One region of the Thiorhodovibrio frisius genome, then DNA from elsewhere that is predicted to be linked to it. Evidence: predicted binding sites of a transcription regulator. Region 1 holds the regulator's gene; each other region holds the start of a gene.
What was found. The regulator sigma-54, encoded in region 1, starts transcription at its own class of promoters, with help from an activator protein. The targets are predictions, from matches to a motif close to TGGCANGNTNCNTGCTT.

Region 1 (5,398 bases):
CAACCTGGCGCAGGGGTTCGAGCAGTTCGCGTTCGTAGTCGATGGCCTCGGCCAGGGAGCGCTGCTCGCTGGTCAGCGGGTGTTTGCGCCGTGTCTCGCTAAAGCGCGTCATCAGCCGTTCGGTCTGGGCCTCGAGAAAAATCAGCCGTGGGATGATGCCCTGTTTGCCGAGCGACACCAACACCTGTGGTAGCTGGCGCAGATCGTCCGGGTTGCTGCGTGCATCGATGCCAACGGCGGTGCCAACGCACTCCGGGCACAGGACCGGTTCGCTCTGGAGTAACCCCAGAGCCAGCTCGCTTAGCAGGAACAGCGGCAGGTTATCGATACAGTTATAGCCGATATCTTCGAGCGTATTGAGCGCCACGCTCTTGCCCGCGCCTGAGAGTCCACTGACGATAATGAAGTCCATGGTTGGATAGGCCTATCTTGGAGTCAGGTGCTGGAATCAGGGGCGCAGGATTCAGGTCCAGGCCTCGCGGGTGCTGTACTCGGCCTCCCAGGCCGGCGCATCGGCGGCCAAGAGTTCCGCCTGACGCTCGGCCAGGTCGGCTCCGGCATCATAGCCTCGAATGCGCAGAATTTGACTGCGCACGGCGGTCTCGAGCAACACCGCGAGATTGCGCCCGGGTGCCACTGGAATGGTGATTTCCGGCACTGCGATGCCGAGAATGGTGCGCGCGGACAGGCTGCCGAGCAGGCGGTCGACGCCGGCCAGTTCGCTGCTGTTGTAGATCCGCATGCTGATGACCAGTTTCAGGTGGTCTGTCTCGCGCACTGCGCTCTCGCCGAACATGGCGCGAATATTGAGCACACCAAGGCCGCGCACTTCGAGAAAATCGCGCAGCAGGGGCGGGCAGCGTCCCTCAATGATCTCCGGCGCAACCCGAGCGAATTCAGGCGCGTCATCGGCGATCAGTCGGTGGCCGCGCGCGATCAGCTCAAGCGCCAGTTCACTCTTGCCGATGCCGGGGTCGCCGACCAGCAGCACGCCCATGCCAAGCACCTCGAGAAAGACGCCATGCAAGGTGATGCGCTCAGCAAAGGCGTAGGTCAGCACATGTTGCAGGTGCTCGACAAGGTCCTGGTCGTTCAGGCCCGAGCCCAGCAGGGGCGTCTGTTCCCGCTCTGCAAGTGCGCGAAATTCCGGGTCAGGTTCCAGCCCGTCAGAGAAGATGACCGCAATGGGTTGGGCGGTAAAAACCCGCGTCATCATGTCGGCGCGGGCGTCCGGGTGCAGATCGCCTAAGTAGGCGGATTCGGCCGGGCCGATAATTTGCACCCGGTTCGGGCGGATGCAGTTCATGGAGCCCACCAACCGCTGGCGCGGTGATTGGGGCGGATTAGTGAGAGGAATGGGCTCTGGCGGAGGCTCAAGCACCCAGCGCAGCTTGAGCGGCTTGCTCAGGCTGTCGACAAGTCGCTGCAGGGAGTCGATAGCTTTCACGCGACTCCGTTGGATGCCGACAGAGATGCCTGGGTGAGAATGTCGAGCAGTGCCTGTGGGCTCTCGGCGCTGCGCAGGCGCTGTCGGAGATGATCCTGGTTGAAGAGTTCCGCCAGCTTGGCCAATAGTTGCAGATGGGTCTCGTTGGCGCCCTCAGGCACCAGTAGCGCAAAGGCCAGGTCAATCGGTTGGTCGTCGATGGCATCGAAGGGGACGGGCTCGGCGATCTGGATGAAAGCGCCAATGGCGTCCGTGATCTCCGCCACGCGCGCATGGGGCAGCGCCACGCCATGACCGAGGCCGGTGCTGCCGAGGCGTTCGCGCTCGAGCAGGCGGTCGAATACCGCCTCGCGGCTGAGCTGGGGCTGCTCGCCAACCAACAGCTCGGCCAAGGTTTCAAGCAGCCGCTTCTTACTGCTGATGCTGGCCCCGGCGAGCACCCGGTGCTCGACGATAAGTTGCGGGGGAAACATGTGCGCTGGCTCTCCGGTGGACGAAACAAAAACCGGAGCCAGCATGACCGGCTCCGGTATGGGTCATCAGTGAAGGATGTCGGTAGGTTCGTTATTTGGACAACGGGTCAAGCAATGCGTTTGACCTCAGTCCTCCTCAAGCGCTTCCGATGCTGCCTCGTCGGTAGCGGCAAGTTCGGCGCTGGCCACTTTGGCACCGGGCGCGCGATGACTTTGGCGCTTTTCCTTGTACTTGAGCACCTGACGGTCGAGCTTATCGATCAGCCCGTCAATGGCGGCGTACATGTCCTCGTGCGTCGCATCGGCATGAACGTTGGCGCCATTGACGAGCAGGGTGGCTTCCGCCTTCTGGCGGAGCTTCTCGACACTCAGGATGACGTTGGCGTTGATGACATGGTCGAAATGGCGCTCCAGGCGGGAAAATTTACTATCGACATAGTCTTTGAGTGGTTCGGTAATGTCGACATGATGCCCGGTGAGCTTGATTTGCATAGGTTATGACTCCTGAATGGTCGAACGCGGCGATGGCCGGTGCAATGACTGGGGAATTTCATCACAAAAGAACCCTGGTATGAAAACCCTCTGTAATGAAAACCTCTGGCGTCATGCGAGCCGCTTGCGCTCGTTCGAGGGCGGGATGCCCATGGCTTCGCGGTATTTGGCGACTGTTCGTCGTGCCACCTTGATGCCCTGATCCGACAGAACCTCGGCAATTTTGTTGTCACTCAGAGGCTTATTAGGCGTCTCTGCGGCGACCAGTTTGCGGATAAAGGCGCGGATGGCGGTCGATGAACACTCACCCCCTGAAGTGGTGTTGACGTGACTTGAAAAGAAATATTTGAACTCGAAGGTGCCCCTGGGGGTGTGCATGTATTTCTGCGTTGTCACGCGCGAGACGGTGGATTCATGCAGCTCCAGCGTCTCGGCGATGTCGCGCAGCACCAGCGGGCGCATGGCCTCTTCGCCAAAATCGAAAAAGTCCTGCTGCAGCTCGACAATTTTGGTCGCTACCCGCAGCACGGTGTCATTGCGACTCAGCAGGCTTTTGATAAACCACTGCGCCTCTTGCAGATGGGATTTCAGGCACTGATTGTCGGCGGCCTTATCGGCACGCCGAATGAGCTGCCTGTAACTCTCGTTGACGCGAATTCGCGGCGTGGTATCCGGGTTAAGCTCCACTGTCCAGCGGCCGTGGCGACGGCGCACCAGCACGTCGGGCTTGATGTATTCCGGTTGCACCTCGGTCACGGCCGACCCTGGGCGCGGGTTCAGGGAGCGGATCAGCGTCAGTGCCTGGCCCAAGTCATCGTCGCTGAGCTTGGTGCCACGGCGCATGGCGTCCAGATCGTTGCGCCCCAGAGCATCGAAATGGTGCTCGCAGATGCTCAGGGCATGGTCGCGTCGCGGCTGGTGATCGGTCAGCTGACGCAGTTGCAGGATCAGGCATTCGCGCAGGTCGCGTGCCGCGAGACCCGGCGGATCGAAGCTCTGGATGCGATGGAGCACGGCTTCAATCTCGTCCGGCTCAAGTTCCGGGTCGTTCAGAATCGCGGGCAATTCGCTCAGGTCCAGATGCAGGTAGCCGTCGGCGTCAATGGCGTCGATCAGCGCCTCGGCAACGGCTTGGTCGCGCGCGCCGAAACGGGTCAGGTTGAGCTGCCAGTCGATGTAGTCATGCAGCGTCTGCGGGCGCGAGCGCTGGGCGAAGAGGTCGAAATCATTGCTGTCGCCGGACTGGCTGCCAGATTGAGCACCGGATTGGGCACCGCTGCTTGGCGCGTAGCTGTCGGAGGTATCGGCGAAAGTGTCGGTCCATTCGCTGTCGGTGGGCAACTCGTCGGGCATGCCGTCGCGCTCGGGGCGCAACGAGCTATCGAGTCGCGCCTCTTCGAGACGCTGCGCGCTGGCCTCATCCTGATTCAGGCGGTCTTCGCGGGTGCCTGGCTCCGGCAGGTCGTCATCGGCGTTCTCGAGCATCAGGTTGGACTCAAGCGCCTGCTGGATTTCCTGCTGGAGATCCAGGGTCGAGAGCTGCAGCAGCTTAATCGCTTGCTGCAGCTGCGGCGTCATCGTCAGCTGCTGGCCGAGGCGCAGTTGAATGGTCTGCTTCATCGCGACGCCTTCAACGGAACTGCTGCGGGCAGCGGGACTCCGGCGGGATGGGCATAGACAGATGCTTGGACAATGAATGAAATTTGCATAGGGCAAATTTGATTGTAGCTGATCTTTGCCAAGTCGACGCAAAGCCGAGCGTCAAAGCCGGAAATGCTCGCCAAGATAGACCGCGCGCACCTGGGTGTTGCTGAGCAAGGCCGAGGGCTCACCTTCGGCAATCACCTGCCCATCGCTGATGATGTAGGCGCGATCACAAATATCGAGGGTTTCTCGCACGTTATGATCGGTGACCAGCACGCCAATACCGCGCTCGCTCAAATGGGTGATAATTTTTTTAATGTCGACCACTGCGATCGGGTCGACCCCGGCAAAGGGCTCGTCAAGCAACATGACTTTCGGCTCGACGGCAAGTGCGCGGGCAATTTCCAGGCGGCGGCGCTCGCCTCCCGACAAACTGAGAGCCAGAGATTGGGCGATATGCGCAATGCCAAGCTCATCGAGCAGCGCCTCGCAATACTGGCGGCGCTGGTGGTCGTCGAGTTCTGGGCGGGTTTCGAGCACCGCCATCAGGTTGTTTGTTGCGCTCAGCTTGCGGAAGATGGATGGCTCCTGGGCCAGGTAGCTCAGGCCGCGCCGGGCGCGTGCGTGCATGGGCGCGAGGGTGACATCCTCGCCGGCAAGCAAAATGCGCCCGGAATCAGCGCTCACCAGACCGACGATCATGTAGAAGCTGGTGGTCTTGCCGGCACCGTTGGGACCGAGCAAACCGACAACTTCACCAGCCCTGACGGTGATATCAACACCATCGACAACCCTGCGACGGCGATAGCTCTTGGCCAGACCTTCGGCCTGCAAGGCCAGAGCGGCCTGAGTGTGCGAACCGGGAGTCATTCCTTTGGCGTGATGGTGATTTTGACGCGCTCGTTGCCCTGCGCATTGGCGCCGGCGGTGACGCGCGCGGTGGTGCGATTGTATACGATGCGGTCATTGGCAAAGCGATCCTGACCTTGGATCAACACGGCGCGATCAATCAAGGTGATTTCGTCGCGATCCGCATCGTATTCCATTCGTTGCGATCGCCCCAAAACCGGTTCGGTCTCGCCCTCGGGTATCTGTCGGTAGCGTGCCGGATCGCCCACAGCAATAATAATGCGCGGCTGGCGGTTTTCACGGTGCTGGACTTCGACCTGGTCGGCAAGAATGCGCAGGGTGCCCTGCTGAATATCGACATTACCGAAGTACCAGCTTTGCGCGGTATTGTCGTCGAATTCGACGGCATCGGCTTCGATAAACAGCGGCTGCTCCTGGTCGCTGTCGAGCGCGAAGACCGGTGCGCCAGTCAGTATTGTCAGACAGAGCAGGG
Region 2 (5,398 bases), 1.4 Mb from region 1:
GAGTTTGAATGGTTGGTCGACACCTGGTAGGGAAAAGACAAGATCGACGATATCAGACGGGGGGAAAAAATTGTGATCGATTGTGATGAAAATGCCGCTTGCACTGATGTTCTTTGCCTGACCTAGGCAGATTCGGCCATTGCAGGCAACGGCTACGTCGGCAGATTCTTGCTCAAAGCGATCATAGTGACGCTGGTGCCCGAGCCGCCATTGTTTCACGATTGCCAGCAACTTCTTCTTCTGCTGAGGATCGAGGGTCTTAATCGCTTCGGTCAGTTCATCAGTTATCGCACGGACTGTCATCGTCTCAATCCTCGCTGCACCTTCACCATGCCCAACGACTTAAGTGCGAGCGGGCAACACGGCCGAGCAACAAGCGCAGGATTGGCGGTAACCTTGTGCTCGAGTATTTCGCACTAGCTCTAGTGTCAGATTATAGACAGAACTCCGCAAGAGCGGTCACAAAAATCCGCTGTAGTCACGTTGGGTCTCGTGCCTTCTGCGGGTATGATTCAACTGGAAACATTGATCTGTAAGGCTTTTCAAAAAATTTGATCAGTTTTCCGGTTGTGGTCCGGGTCGGTGTCGTCGCGCACCGCCAGCACCAGACGCTCGAAGGGCGTTTTCGCGTGCAGAGTTGGGCATCACTAAGCGCGCGGAAGCTGGACCAACTCTTGCAGCCACGTTCGGAAGACATGTCGGCTCTCCGGACAAGGGGGAGGCGGGAACATGTCCGCGAAGCCGATCTGATATCGCGATGGGTACATGAGTGTTTATCTGGCAAAGAGAAATCGTAAAAAATTCCGTTAAATGCCGCCTCGGCGAATCGAGTGGCCTCTGCGTGCTGGCAAGGCCGTATCTTTTGGCGATTGGTGAACCCTTTAGGGGTTGCGGCCTATGACCGAGAGTCGGACCAAGGCATATCGTCTCGCACTCATCGGTCTTGGCCGGGTGGCTTGGCTGCTGGAGCGCGACCCTTTGCGCACCAAGCCTTGTACGCATCTGGGTGCCTGGCTGGAACGTGATGATGTGGAACTGGTCGGTGCCTGCGACACGGACCCGGAGCGTCGCGCAGCCTTTGCCGAATTCTTCCCGGAGGTGCCTCTGTATGATGATTACCAGGAGATGCTGGAGCAGGAGCGGCCGGAGTTACTGAGCATCTGCGCTTATGCCACCGAGCGCTGCGAGATGGTGTTGGCGGCGACCGAGGGGGGCGTGCGCGGCATCTGGTGCGAAAAAGCCATGGCCACCTCGCTGGAAGAGGCCGACAGGATGGCGCGTGCCTTGGATGCATCCGGGACCCAGATGATTGTTGCCTTCACCCGGCGTTGGTCGCCGGCCTATGCGACGGTGCGGGATTGGCTTGCCGCGGGGCGCATCGGCGCGTTTGAGTCCGTGAATGTGCATTTTGCAAGCAACCTGCTGCACACCGGCACCCATGCCTTTGACGTGCTGCGGCTGTGGTGCGGGGAGCCGACGGCGGTGCGCGCCTGGCTGGATGATGACTCCGGCCTTGCCGAGCAGAGCGGCTATCGCTTCGATGGGCAAGACATTGTCGAGGACCTCGGCGGTCTGGTGGTGATCGAGTTTCCCGACGGGGTGCGCGCCACGGTGCAGGGGCGCGACAAGGGCTATTTTCGCTTCGAGTTCGAGTTGCTCGGCAGTCGCGGCATGATTCGGCTCGGCAACGACCAGCGCCAGCTGTGGTTGCCGGGCAGCTCCATGCACTTTGCCGGTTTTATGGAGCTCTGCGAAGCGGAATTTCCTGAACCTGCGCCCTTTAACACCTGGCGCTCGGCGGCGGAGAATCTGATCGCGGCGGTTGAGGGGCGTGCCGAGTCGGCCTGTGGCATTCGCGACGGGCGCGAGGCGTTGGCTATCGCACTGGCCGCGCATGTCAGTCATCGCCAGGGTGGCGCGCCGGTGGCGCCGGCTGAGGTGCCGACGGACTTGCGGGTGCCGAGCCGCTGAGGGCCATGAGCGGCGACAGGAGCCGCGCATTGCGGCCCCAACCGTCGGCCGCGTTTCCTCCCGAGCCGCTTTTCTCCATCTCCTTATTGTCGATCTTTCCCCTCTGTCTTCTGTCTCTGTATCCCTGTCTCTGTTTTCCCATCCCGATGTCGTTATCCGCACAGCCACTGCGGCTTTGTCGGCTCTGCGACGGGCTGTCGTCTTCATGTCTGACTGACTGATGGCCTATCCAATCAACCGTTTAAGCGGATATTCCTGACTGGCACACCAGTTGCTTATACCCAGTTGACTCTGTCGAATAACCGCCCCAAGGGGCGACCAACTGGGAGAACTTTCATGGCATTACGTCAATGTGCTATCTACGGCAAGGGTGGTATCGGTAAGTCCACGACCACACAAAATCTGGTCGCCGGTCTGGCCGAAATCGGTAAAAAGGTGATGATCGTTGGCTGCGATCCCAAGGCCGACTCCACGCGTCTGATCCTGCACTCCAAGGCGCAGGACACCATCATGCAGATGGCGGCTGACGCTGGCTCGGTCGAGGATCTGGAGCTTGAGGATGTAATGGCGACTGGTTATGGCGGCATCAAGTGTGTTGAGTCCGGTGGCCCTGAGCCTGGTGTGGGCTGTGCCGGCCGTGGCGTTATTACCGCGATCAACTTCCTCGAAGAGGAAGGCGCCTATGAAGACGATCTGGACTTCGTTTTCTACGACGTGCTCGGCGACGTGGTCTGTGGTGGTTTCGCCATGCCCATTCGCGAAAACAAGGCGCAGGAGATCTACATCGTCTGCTCCGGCGAGATGATGGCCATGTACGCCGCCAACAACATTGCCAAGGGCATCTGCAAGTATGCGAAATCCGGCAGCGTGCGTCTGGCTGGGCTGATCTGCAATAGCCGTAACACCGCGCGCGAAGACGAGCTGATCATTGAGCTAGCCCGTCAGCTCGGTACCCAAATGATCCATTTCGTGCCGCGCGATAACGTGGTGCAGCGCGCTGAGATTCGGCGCATGACGGTCATTGAGTACGACCCCAAGGCCAAGCAGGCTGATGAGTACCGCACACTGGCGCAGAAGGTCATCGACAACAAGATGTTTGTTGTCCCGACCCCGATCTCGATGGATGAGCTTGAAGACCTGCTGATGAAGTTCGGCATCCTCGAAGAAGAAGACGAGAGCATTGTCGGCAAGACCGCCGCTGATGAGCAAGCTGTTGCGGCCTAAGCCTTCTGGTTCAGGATCGTCAACAAACCCCTAGTCCCAGTCTGACCGCGCGTCTGTCCGCGAATGAGCGGCGGCGCCGTTTAGAGGATCGCCCACATGGCAAAGATGACCCAAGAAGAGACCCAGGCCCTGATTCAGGAAGTCCTGGAAGTCTATCCCGAGAAGGCCAAGAAAGATCGCGCCAAGCATCTGGCCGCCAATGATCAAAGCGTCGAACAGTCCAAGAAGTGCATTACTTCAAACCGCAAGTCCCAGCCTGGCGTGATGACCGTGCGTGGCTGCGCCTACGCCGGCTCGCGCGGCGTGGTTTGGGGGCCGGTCAAGGATATGGTGCATATTTCGCACGGACCGGTCGGCTGCGGCCAGTATTCACGCGCTGGACGGCGGAATTATTACGTCGGCCATACCGGCGTGGATACCTTCGGCACCATGAATTTCACCTCCGACTTTCAGGAGAAGGACATCGTCTTCGGTGGCGATAAGAAGCTCGATAAACTGATCGATGAGATCAATGAGCTTTTCCCCTTGGTTAAAGGCATCTCCGTGCAGTCTGAGTGCCCAATTGGCCTGATTGGCGATGACATTGAGGCGGTGTCCAAGAAAAAGACCAAGGAGCTGGAAAAACCGGTTGTTCCGGTGCGCTGCGAGGGCTTCCGCGGGGTGTCGCAGTCTCTTGGCCATCACATTGCCAACGACGCGCTGCGCGATTGGGTGCTGTCGAATCGTGATGGCGATAACAGCTTTGAGACCACGCCTTACGATGTGGCCATTCTGGGTGATTACAACATCGGTGGTGATGCCTGGTCCTCACGCATTCTGCTCGAGGAAATGGGTCTGCGCGTGGTAGCCATGTGGTCGGGCGATGGTACCTTGCCAGAAATGGAGCTGACCTCAAAGGTCAAGCTCAACCTGGTGCATTGTTATCGGTCGATTAACTATATTACCCGTCACATGGAAGAAAAGTACGGGATTCCCTGGATGGAATACAACCTGTTTGGGCCAACCAAAATCGCCGAGTCCCTGCGCGCCATTGCCGCACGTTTTGATGAGACCATTCAAGCCAATGCTGAGAAGGTCATCGCGAAATACCAGGCTGAGTACGACGCTGTCGTTGCCAAGTACAAACCACGGCTCGAAGGCAAGAAGGTCATGCTCTACGTCGGTGGTCTGCGCCCGCGTCACATCATCGGCGCCTATGAAGACCTAGGCATGGAAGTTATCGGTTCCGGCTATGAGTTCGCTCATAACGATGATTATGACCGGACCATGAAGGAAATGGGCAACGCGACGCTGCTCTATGACGATGTCACCGGCTATGAGCTGGAGGAGTTTGTCAAGCGGCTGAAGCCCGATCTGATCGGCTCTGGCATCAAGGAAAAGTACATCTTCCAGAAGATGGGTGTTCCCTTCCGGCAGATGCACTCCTGGGATTACTCTGGCCCTTATCACGGCTATGACGGCTTTGCCATCTTTGCCCGCGATATGGATATGACAGTAAATAATCCCTGCTGGAGTCGCATGCAGGCACCCTGGCTGCAAACGGCTGAGGACCAGCCGGTCAAACTGGCAGCTAGCGCCTGAACCAGCTGGGCCGCGACGGTGAGGCTGGATAACCAGCAGCCTCACCGTTTTCCGGAATATTGCATTGGCGCCGTCCCCATGGGGCGGTGATTACAGCCTCTTTTTGCCCTTTGTCCGCGAATTGGCGGCGGGGTTGGAGTACACCCATGAGCCAGACTGTCGAAAAAATCAAACCTTGTTATCCCCTTTTTGTTGATGAGGACTATCAGGAAAGCTTCAAGAACAAGCGCGAGCAGTTCGAAGAAGCCCATTCGGTCGATAAGGTCGAAGAGGTCTTTCAGTGGACTACCACGCAAGAGTATCAGGAAAAGAACTTTGCCCGCGAGGCCCTGACCATCGACCCGGCCAAGGCCTGTCAGCCGCTGGGTGCTGTGCTCTGCTCCCTGGGCTTTGAGAAGACCCTGCCCTATGTGCATGGCTCCCAGGGCTGTGTAGCCTATTTCCGCACCTATTTCAACCGCCACTTCAAAGAGCCGATCGCCTGCGTGTCGGACTCGATGACCGAGGACGCGGCGGTCTTTGGCGGCCACAAGAACATGTACGAGGGCCTTGAGAATGCCAAGGCGCTCTACAAGCCCGAGATGATCATGGTCTCCACCACCTGCATGGCCGAGGTTATTGG
Region 3 (5,398 bases), 1.2 Mb from region 1:
CTGTGCAGCTCATAGCGGTTGCGCAGATTGAGCTTGACCGCTGCCGGAAAAGTGGCCCCGCCCAAGCCGACCACGCCGGCGGCGGCGACGCGTCGGGCGATTTCTTCAGGCTCGAGCGCGAAGGGATCAGCCACGCCTTCGAGTCCTTCAACCCAGCGCTCCTCGCCGTCTGGCTGCAAGGAGATGGTGCGTACCGACAATCCCGAGGGATGATTGGCCGGATAAAGCCCGATGCCGGCGATACGCCCCGAGGTTGGCGCATGAATGGGCGCAGAGACCGGCCCTTGGGCGCGGGCGATTAGCTCACCCTTGGCAACCTGCTGGCGGCGCTCGACCATGGGGTTGGCGGCGGCGCCGATATGCTGCTGCAAAGGCAGGTGGAGCAACTGTGGTAAGGGAAGCGGCTCAATCGGGCGCTCGGCTGACAGGCTTTTCTGATCCTGCGGATGAACCCCGCCGCGAATGCTGAACAGGCGCATCAGAGTGCCACCCCATCAGCATTGAGTGTGACCATGATCGGCGCGCTTGCCTTGCCTGCGTTGGAATTGGCTTGCGGCAGTGGCCAGTACCAGGTCTGGGGCGTGTAGCCAACCGGGCGCATTTCGATGCACTCGGTCGGGCAGTCGGCAAAGCACAGCTCGCAACCGGTGCAAGCATCGGCAAAGACGGCGTGAATCATGTCCTTGGCCCCCAGAATGGCATCGGTCGGGCAGCGTTTCAGGCACTTGGTGCAGCCGATGCAGGAGCGCTCATGAATGAAGGCCACCATGGGCACTTGCTCGGCTACCGCCGAGGCATCGAGAGTCACGCCCAGCTTCTCGGCCAGTGCCTCGGCCAGTGCCCGCCCGCCCGGTGGGCAGCAGGTGACTGCGGCCTCGCCAGCCGCTAGTGCCGCAGCCGCCGGCGCACAGCCAGGATAACCACACTGACCGCACTGCGAGCCTGGCAGTAGGGCCTCGATTTCTGCCTCCAACGGGTTGGCCGGCACGCGCAGAAAGCGATCAGCGATCCCGAGCAGGGTGCCCAGGGCCAGGCCGAGTGCGGTCAGACTGAGGATGGCGCTGATCATGCCAGCCCCGCGAAGCCCATGAAGGCCAGTGACAGCAGCCCGGCCACGACAAATGCAATGGGCGAGCCTGCAAAAGCGTCCGGTACTTGGGCCAGCGCCAGGCGCTCGCGCAACCCCGCAAAGAGCACCATCACCAGGGTGAAGCCGAGCGCTGAGCCAAAGCCGTAGAGCAGGCTTTCGCTAAAGCCGTGCTCCTCCTGCACATTGAGCAGCGCTACGCCGAGCACCGCGCAGTTGGTGGTGATCAGCGGCAGAAAGATGCCCAGCACCTGGTAAAGCGCGGGGGAGATTTTGCGCACCGCCATTTCGGTAAACTGCACCACGGCGGCGATGGCCAGGATGAAGGTCAGAATGCGCAAAAAACCGATGCCCAAAGGCTGTAGCAGCCAGTGCTCCAGCAGCCAGCTCGCCGCCCCGGTCAGGGTCAGCACAAAGGTGGTGGCCAGGCCCATGCCCAAGGCGCTGTCGAGCTTGTTCGACACGCCCATGAAGGGACATAAGCCTAAGAATTTCACCAGCACCACGTTATTGACCAGCGCGGTGCCAAGAATCAGCAGCAGAGCATCGGACATGGCAATCAAGACTAAAAGGCAGTGGTGGTCTGTCGGGCGGGCCGACGCAGCAGGTCTGCATGATTAAGCAAAGCCGGTGCCAATCGCCTGTGAGCCTTGTCGTGGGCGGCTGGCAGGCTTTTGCAGCGCCTGGCAGGTTGCCCGGCTTGTCGCGGACGTCACAGGTATCTCGGGGGCAGCCCTGTCTTTGTTGCCTTTCCGACAAGCTGGCCCTTATCCTCGCGCGTGTCGAGATTGCGAAGTCCGGAATTGGTCCTGATTTCTGTTTTGGGGTGGCATGAACCAGGCGGCTCAAGCTGAGTTTGGTCTTCACCCACGAGCGGCGCAGCTATCCAGCATGGCGGATCGACGCTGGCGCGAGTTCTGCTTTATGCTGTTGCTATCTTCATAGAGGCAGGCTGGCCACTTTGCGGTCGGTCGGGAGCCGGTCAACAGGGCTCAGCCAAGGCGCACAGATGCTGGAGGAATTCACTCGTGGCTGGATCAAGATTCGCCGAAGCAGAGGTTAGACCTGATGTCGGGTCCGATGTCGGCGCCCATGGTGGGGCCGATTCCGCATCGGGCGCAGGAACGGATGTCGGGTCTAGCATTCGGCCACCAACGGCAGAAGAGCAGCAGGCCTTGAACGCCTTGGCCCAGTTTCTCGCCACCCCGCCGGTCGGCACCCCGCCCGAAGTGCTGCGCGTGCTGACGCTGATGGCGGGCGATCCGGGCGCGCCCCTGCCGCCGCGGGTGTATTTCGAGACCGTCGAGCAGGCGCCGGTGGCCATTTCCATCACCGACGACAAGGCCGATATTCTTTATGTGAATGCCGCCTTCGAGCAGCTCACCGGTTACAGTCGCGACCAACTCATCGGTCGCAATCAGTCCATCCTTTCAAGCAATGCCACGCCGAGCAGCATCTACCAGCAACTGTGGCGCACCATCCAGAGCAAAAACACCTGGAAAGGCATTTTGGTCAATCGCACCCGGGATGGTGGCGATTATCTTGCTGAGCTGATTATCTCCCCCGTGCTCGATGCTGGCGGGCGCATTCGGTTTTTTCTTGGCATGCACCGCGATGTGACCCGTGAGCATCGCCTGGAAGCCGATCTGCGCGCGCAGAAGATCCGCAGCGAAGCCGTGCTGAATGCCGCCCCGGTGCTGGTCGCGCTGCTCAATGCCGAAGGGCGAGTGGTGCTCGATAACATGGAATACAAAAAGCTCCTCGGCGATCTGCGCGGTGAAGAGCCGGTCGCAGAGCTGCGCCGGGCCTTGATTGAGCAGGCCGGCTTTGATCCGCTCGAGCGGGTGTTGCACGGCGATGGTTTCAAGGACGTTGAAATCAGCCTGATGCTCCCCGGCAGCAGTGCACCGCGCTGGTTTTCCTGCTCTGGCGTAGCAGTGAACGAATCCGACGCCAGCGTGCGCGGCTACTTCGGTGCAGCCGATGAAGGCGAGCATCGGTTGCTGTTGTTGGCCAACGATGTCACTGCGCGTCGGCGCGAAATCGACCGGGCCCATCTCGAGCATCTGCGCGCGCGCCTGGCCGAGCAGCAACTATCAGAAGGAGTACGCGAGGCGTTGGCCGCAGCGAGTTATCAGATCGAACAGCCGCTGAATTTGATTCGCGCCGCCACCACTATGTTTGGTGATCGCGACGGCGAAATGGGGCTGTTCATCGAACAATTGCGCCAGATCAGCGCCGCCAGCGAACGAGCGCTGGCCACCCTGCACGCAGCCTTGCCGAACGAGGCGCCGGAGGCGGGCGTGATGGTCAATATCAACGAACTGCTGCGCCATGTGCTGGAGCTGGAAACTGACCGGCTGCTGGCCGCTGGTGTGGTGATCGACTGGCAGCCGGCCATGCAACTGCCGGAGCTGTCTGGACATCGCAACCAGTTGCGTTCCCTGTTCAAATATCTGATTGACAATGCCCTGCAAGCCCTGCATGAAAGCCGCTGCGCGCAGCGCGAACTGCGCCTGGCCACGCGCACGCTCGACGACTCGGTCGAGGTGGTCATTCAGGACAATGGCCCTGGCCTGCCAGCGGCTGATCGGCTCAAGGCGTTCGAGCCCTTCTTCGTCGGTTGGCGGCGCCGGCGCGGACGGGCCGGTATGGGGCTCGCGCTGGCGCAGGAAATTGTCAACCAGCATGGCGGTACCATTGAGATCGACGACGCCTTTCAGGACGGCTGTCGGATCAAGTTGGTGCTGAGTCACGCCCCGTCACAGGAGTAACAGCGCGATCGTGGTGGACACCAGGATGCAGAGCATGAAGCAGACCGATGCGAACGGCAGCGAGCCGGGCGCGCGTGCCCGCTTGACCCAGCTTGAGTCCCAGCTCGAGACCCTGTTTGAGGTCAGCCGGGTGCTGAGCCGCTCGCTCGACCTGCACCAGACCCTGCGCGCGCTGCTCAAGACCTTGCACGAGCGCGGCGGGTTGGAACGCGGCATCGTCTGCCTGATGGATGAGGACAGCGGCGAGCTGATGCTGAGCGCCATCCATGACGAGGTTGCCGAGCCTTTCGAGACTATCCGCTATCGCCCAGGGGAGGGGGTGATTGGGCGTATTCTGGAAGCCGATGAGCCCTGGATCCTGCCGCGCGTCGGCGACGAACCGCGCTTTCTTGATCGGCTCAATCTCTACGACCGCGATCTGCCATTCATTGGTGTGCCTATTCGCTTAGGCGAGGAAGGCGCCATCGGGGTGCTGGCCGTGCAACCGCCAGATCGCGATGGTCTGCTCGAGGAGCGCGCGCGTTTTTTGGAAATGGTCGCTAATCTCATTGGCCAAGCGGTGCGGCTGGCGCGCACGGTAGCCGCGGAGCAAAGCGCCCTGCGCGAGGAACGCGACAAGCTGCGTCGGCATCTCAAGGGCGCCCATGGTTTCGAGAACATTATTGGCCACACCCAGCGTATGCGCGTGGTGTTTGACCAAGTGCGCCAGGTGGCCAAGTGGAATACCACGGTACTGATTCGCGGTGAGTCCGGCACCGGCAAGGAACTGATTGCCAGCGCGATTCACTACAACTCCCCGCGCGCGCGTGGCACCTTCGTCAAGCTCAACTGCGCTGCGCTGCCGGATAGCCTGTTGGAGTCTGAACTCTTCGGCCATGAAAAAGGGGCTTTCACCGGCGCCAGCGGTTTGCGCAAGGGCCGCTTCGAGCAGGCCGATGGCGGGACGCTGTTTCTGGACGAAATCGGCGAAATCAGCGCCGTCTTCCAGGCCAAGCTGCTGCGCGTCTTGCAGGAAGGCGAGTTCGAGCGCGTCGGTGGCAATCGCACCCTCAAGGTTGACGTGCGGGTCATCGCCGCGACCAATCGCAATCTTGAGCAAGAAGTCCGCGAGGGCCAGTTCCGCGAAGACCTCTATTATCGCCTGAACGTGATGCCCATCTACATGCCAGCTCTGAGCGAGCGCATCGAGGACATCCCGGACCTGGCGCGCTTCCTGGTCGCCAAGATCGCCAAGACCCAGGGTCGGGAGCTGGAAATCACCGATTCCGCCGTGCGCGCTCTGATGCGCCACGACTGGCCCGGCAATGTGCGCGAACTGGAAAATTGCATGGAACGCGCGGCGGTGATGAGTGAAACCGGCGTCATCGACCGCGATGTAATCGACCTGACCGGCCTGCGCCTGGAGCCCGGCATGGACCTGCCCGCTGCGCCCAATGCGGTTGACCTGCAAGACCCGGACCTCGACGAGCGTGAGCGTGTCATCGCGGCGCTGGAGCAAGCCGGCTGGGTACAGGCCAAGGCCGCGCGCCTGCTCGGC

Region 2: a site for sigma-54 is predicted at 2,232-2,248, ahead of nifH (nitrogenase iron protein). Genes of this name have one in related genera too.
Region 3: a site for sigma-54 is predicted at 1,994-2,010, ahead of nifL (nitrogen fixation negative regulator NifL). Genes of this name have one in related genera too.

The regions. Positions count from the first base shown of each region.
Region 1 covers NZ_CP121471.1:5,049,036-5,054,433, forward strand. The annotation lists gene rapZ (RNase adapter RapZ) at 1-412, opposite strand, end outside; gene hprK (HPr(Ser) kinase/phosphatase) at 464-1,447, opposite strand; gene ptsN (PTS IIA-like nitrogen regulatory protein PtsN) at 1,444-1,920, opposite strand; gene hpf (ribosome hibernation-promoting factor, HPF/YfiA family) at 2,047-2,412, opposite strand; gene Thiofri_RS23030 (RNA polymerase factor sigma-54) at 2,524-4,032, opposite strand; gene lptB (LPS export ABC transporter ATP-binding protein) at 4,174-4,926, opposite strand; gene lptA (lipopolysaccharide transport periplasmic protein LptA) at 4,923-5,398, opposite strand, start outside.
Region 2 covers NZ_CP121471.1:1,009,366-1,014,763, forward strand. The annotation lists gene Thiofri_RS04885 (PilZ domain-containing protein) at 1-303, opposite strand, end outside; gene Thiofri_RS04890 (Gfo/Idh/MocA family protein) at 898-1,971, shown strand; gene nifH (nitrogenase iron protein) at 2,308-3,195, shown strand; gene nifD (nitrogenase molybdenum-iron protein alpha chain) at 3,292-4,776, shown strand; gene nifK (nitrogenase molybdenum-iron protein subunit beta) at 4,923-5,398, shown strand, end outside.
Region 3 covers NZ_CP121471.1:806,101-811,498, forward strand. The annotation lists gene rsxC (electron transport complex subunit RsxC) at 1-479, opposite strand, end outside; gene rsxB (electron transport complex subunit RsxB) at 479-1,069, opposite strand; gene rsxA (electron transport complex subunit RsxA) at 1,066-1,641, opposite strand; gene nifL (nitrogen fixation negative regulator NifL) at 2,116-3,861, shown strand; gene nifA (nif-specific transcriptional activator NifA) at 3,896-5,398, shown strand, end outside.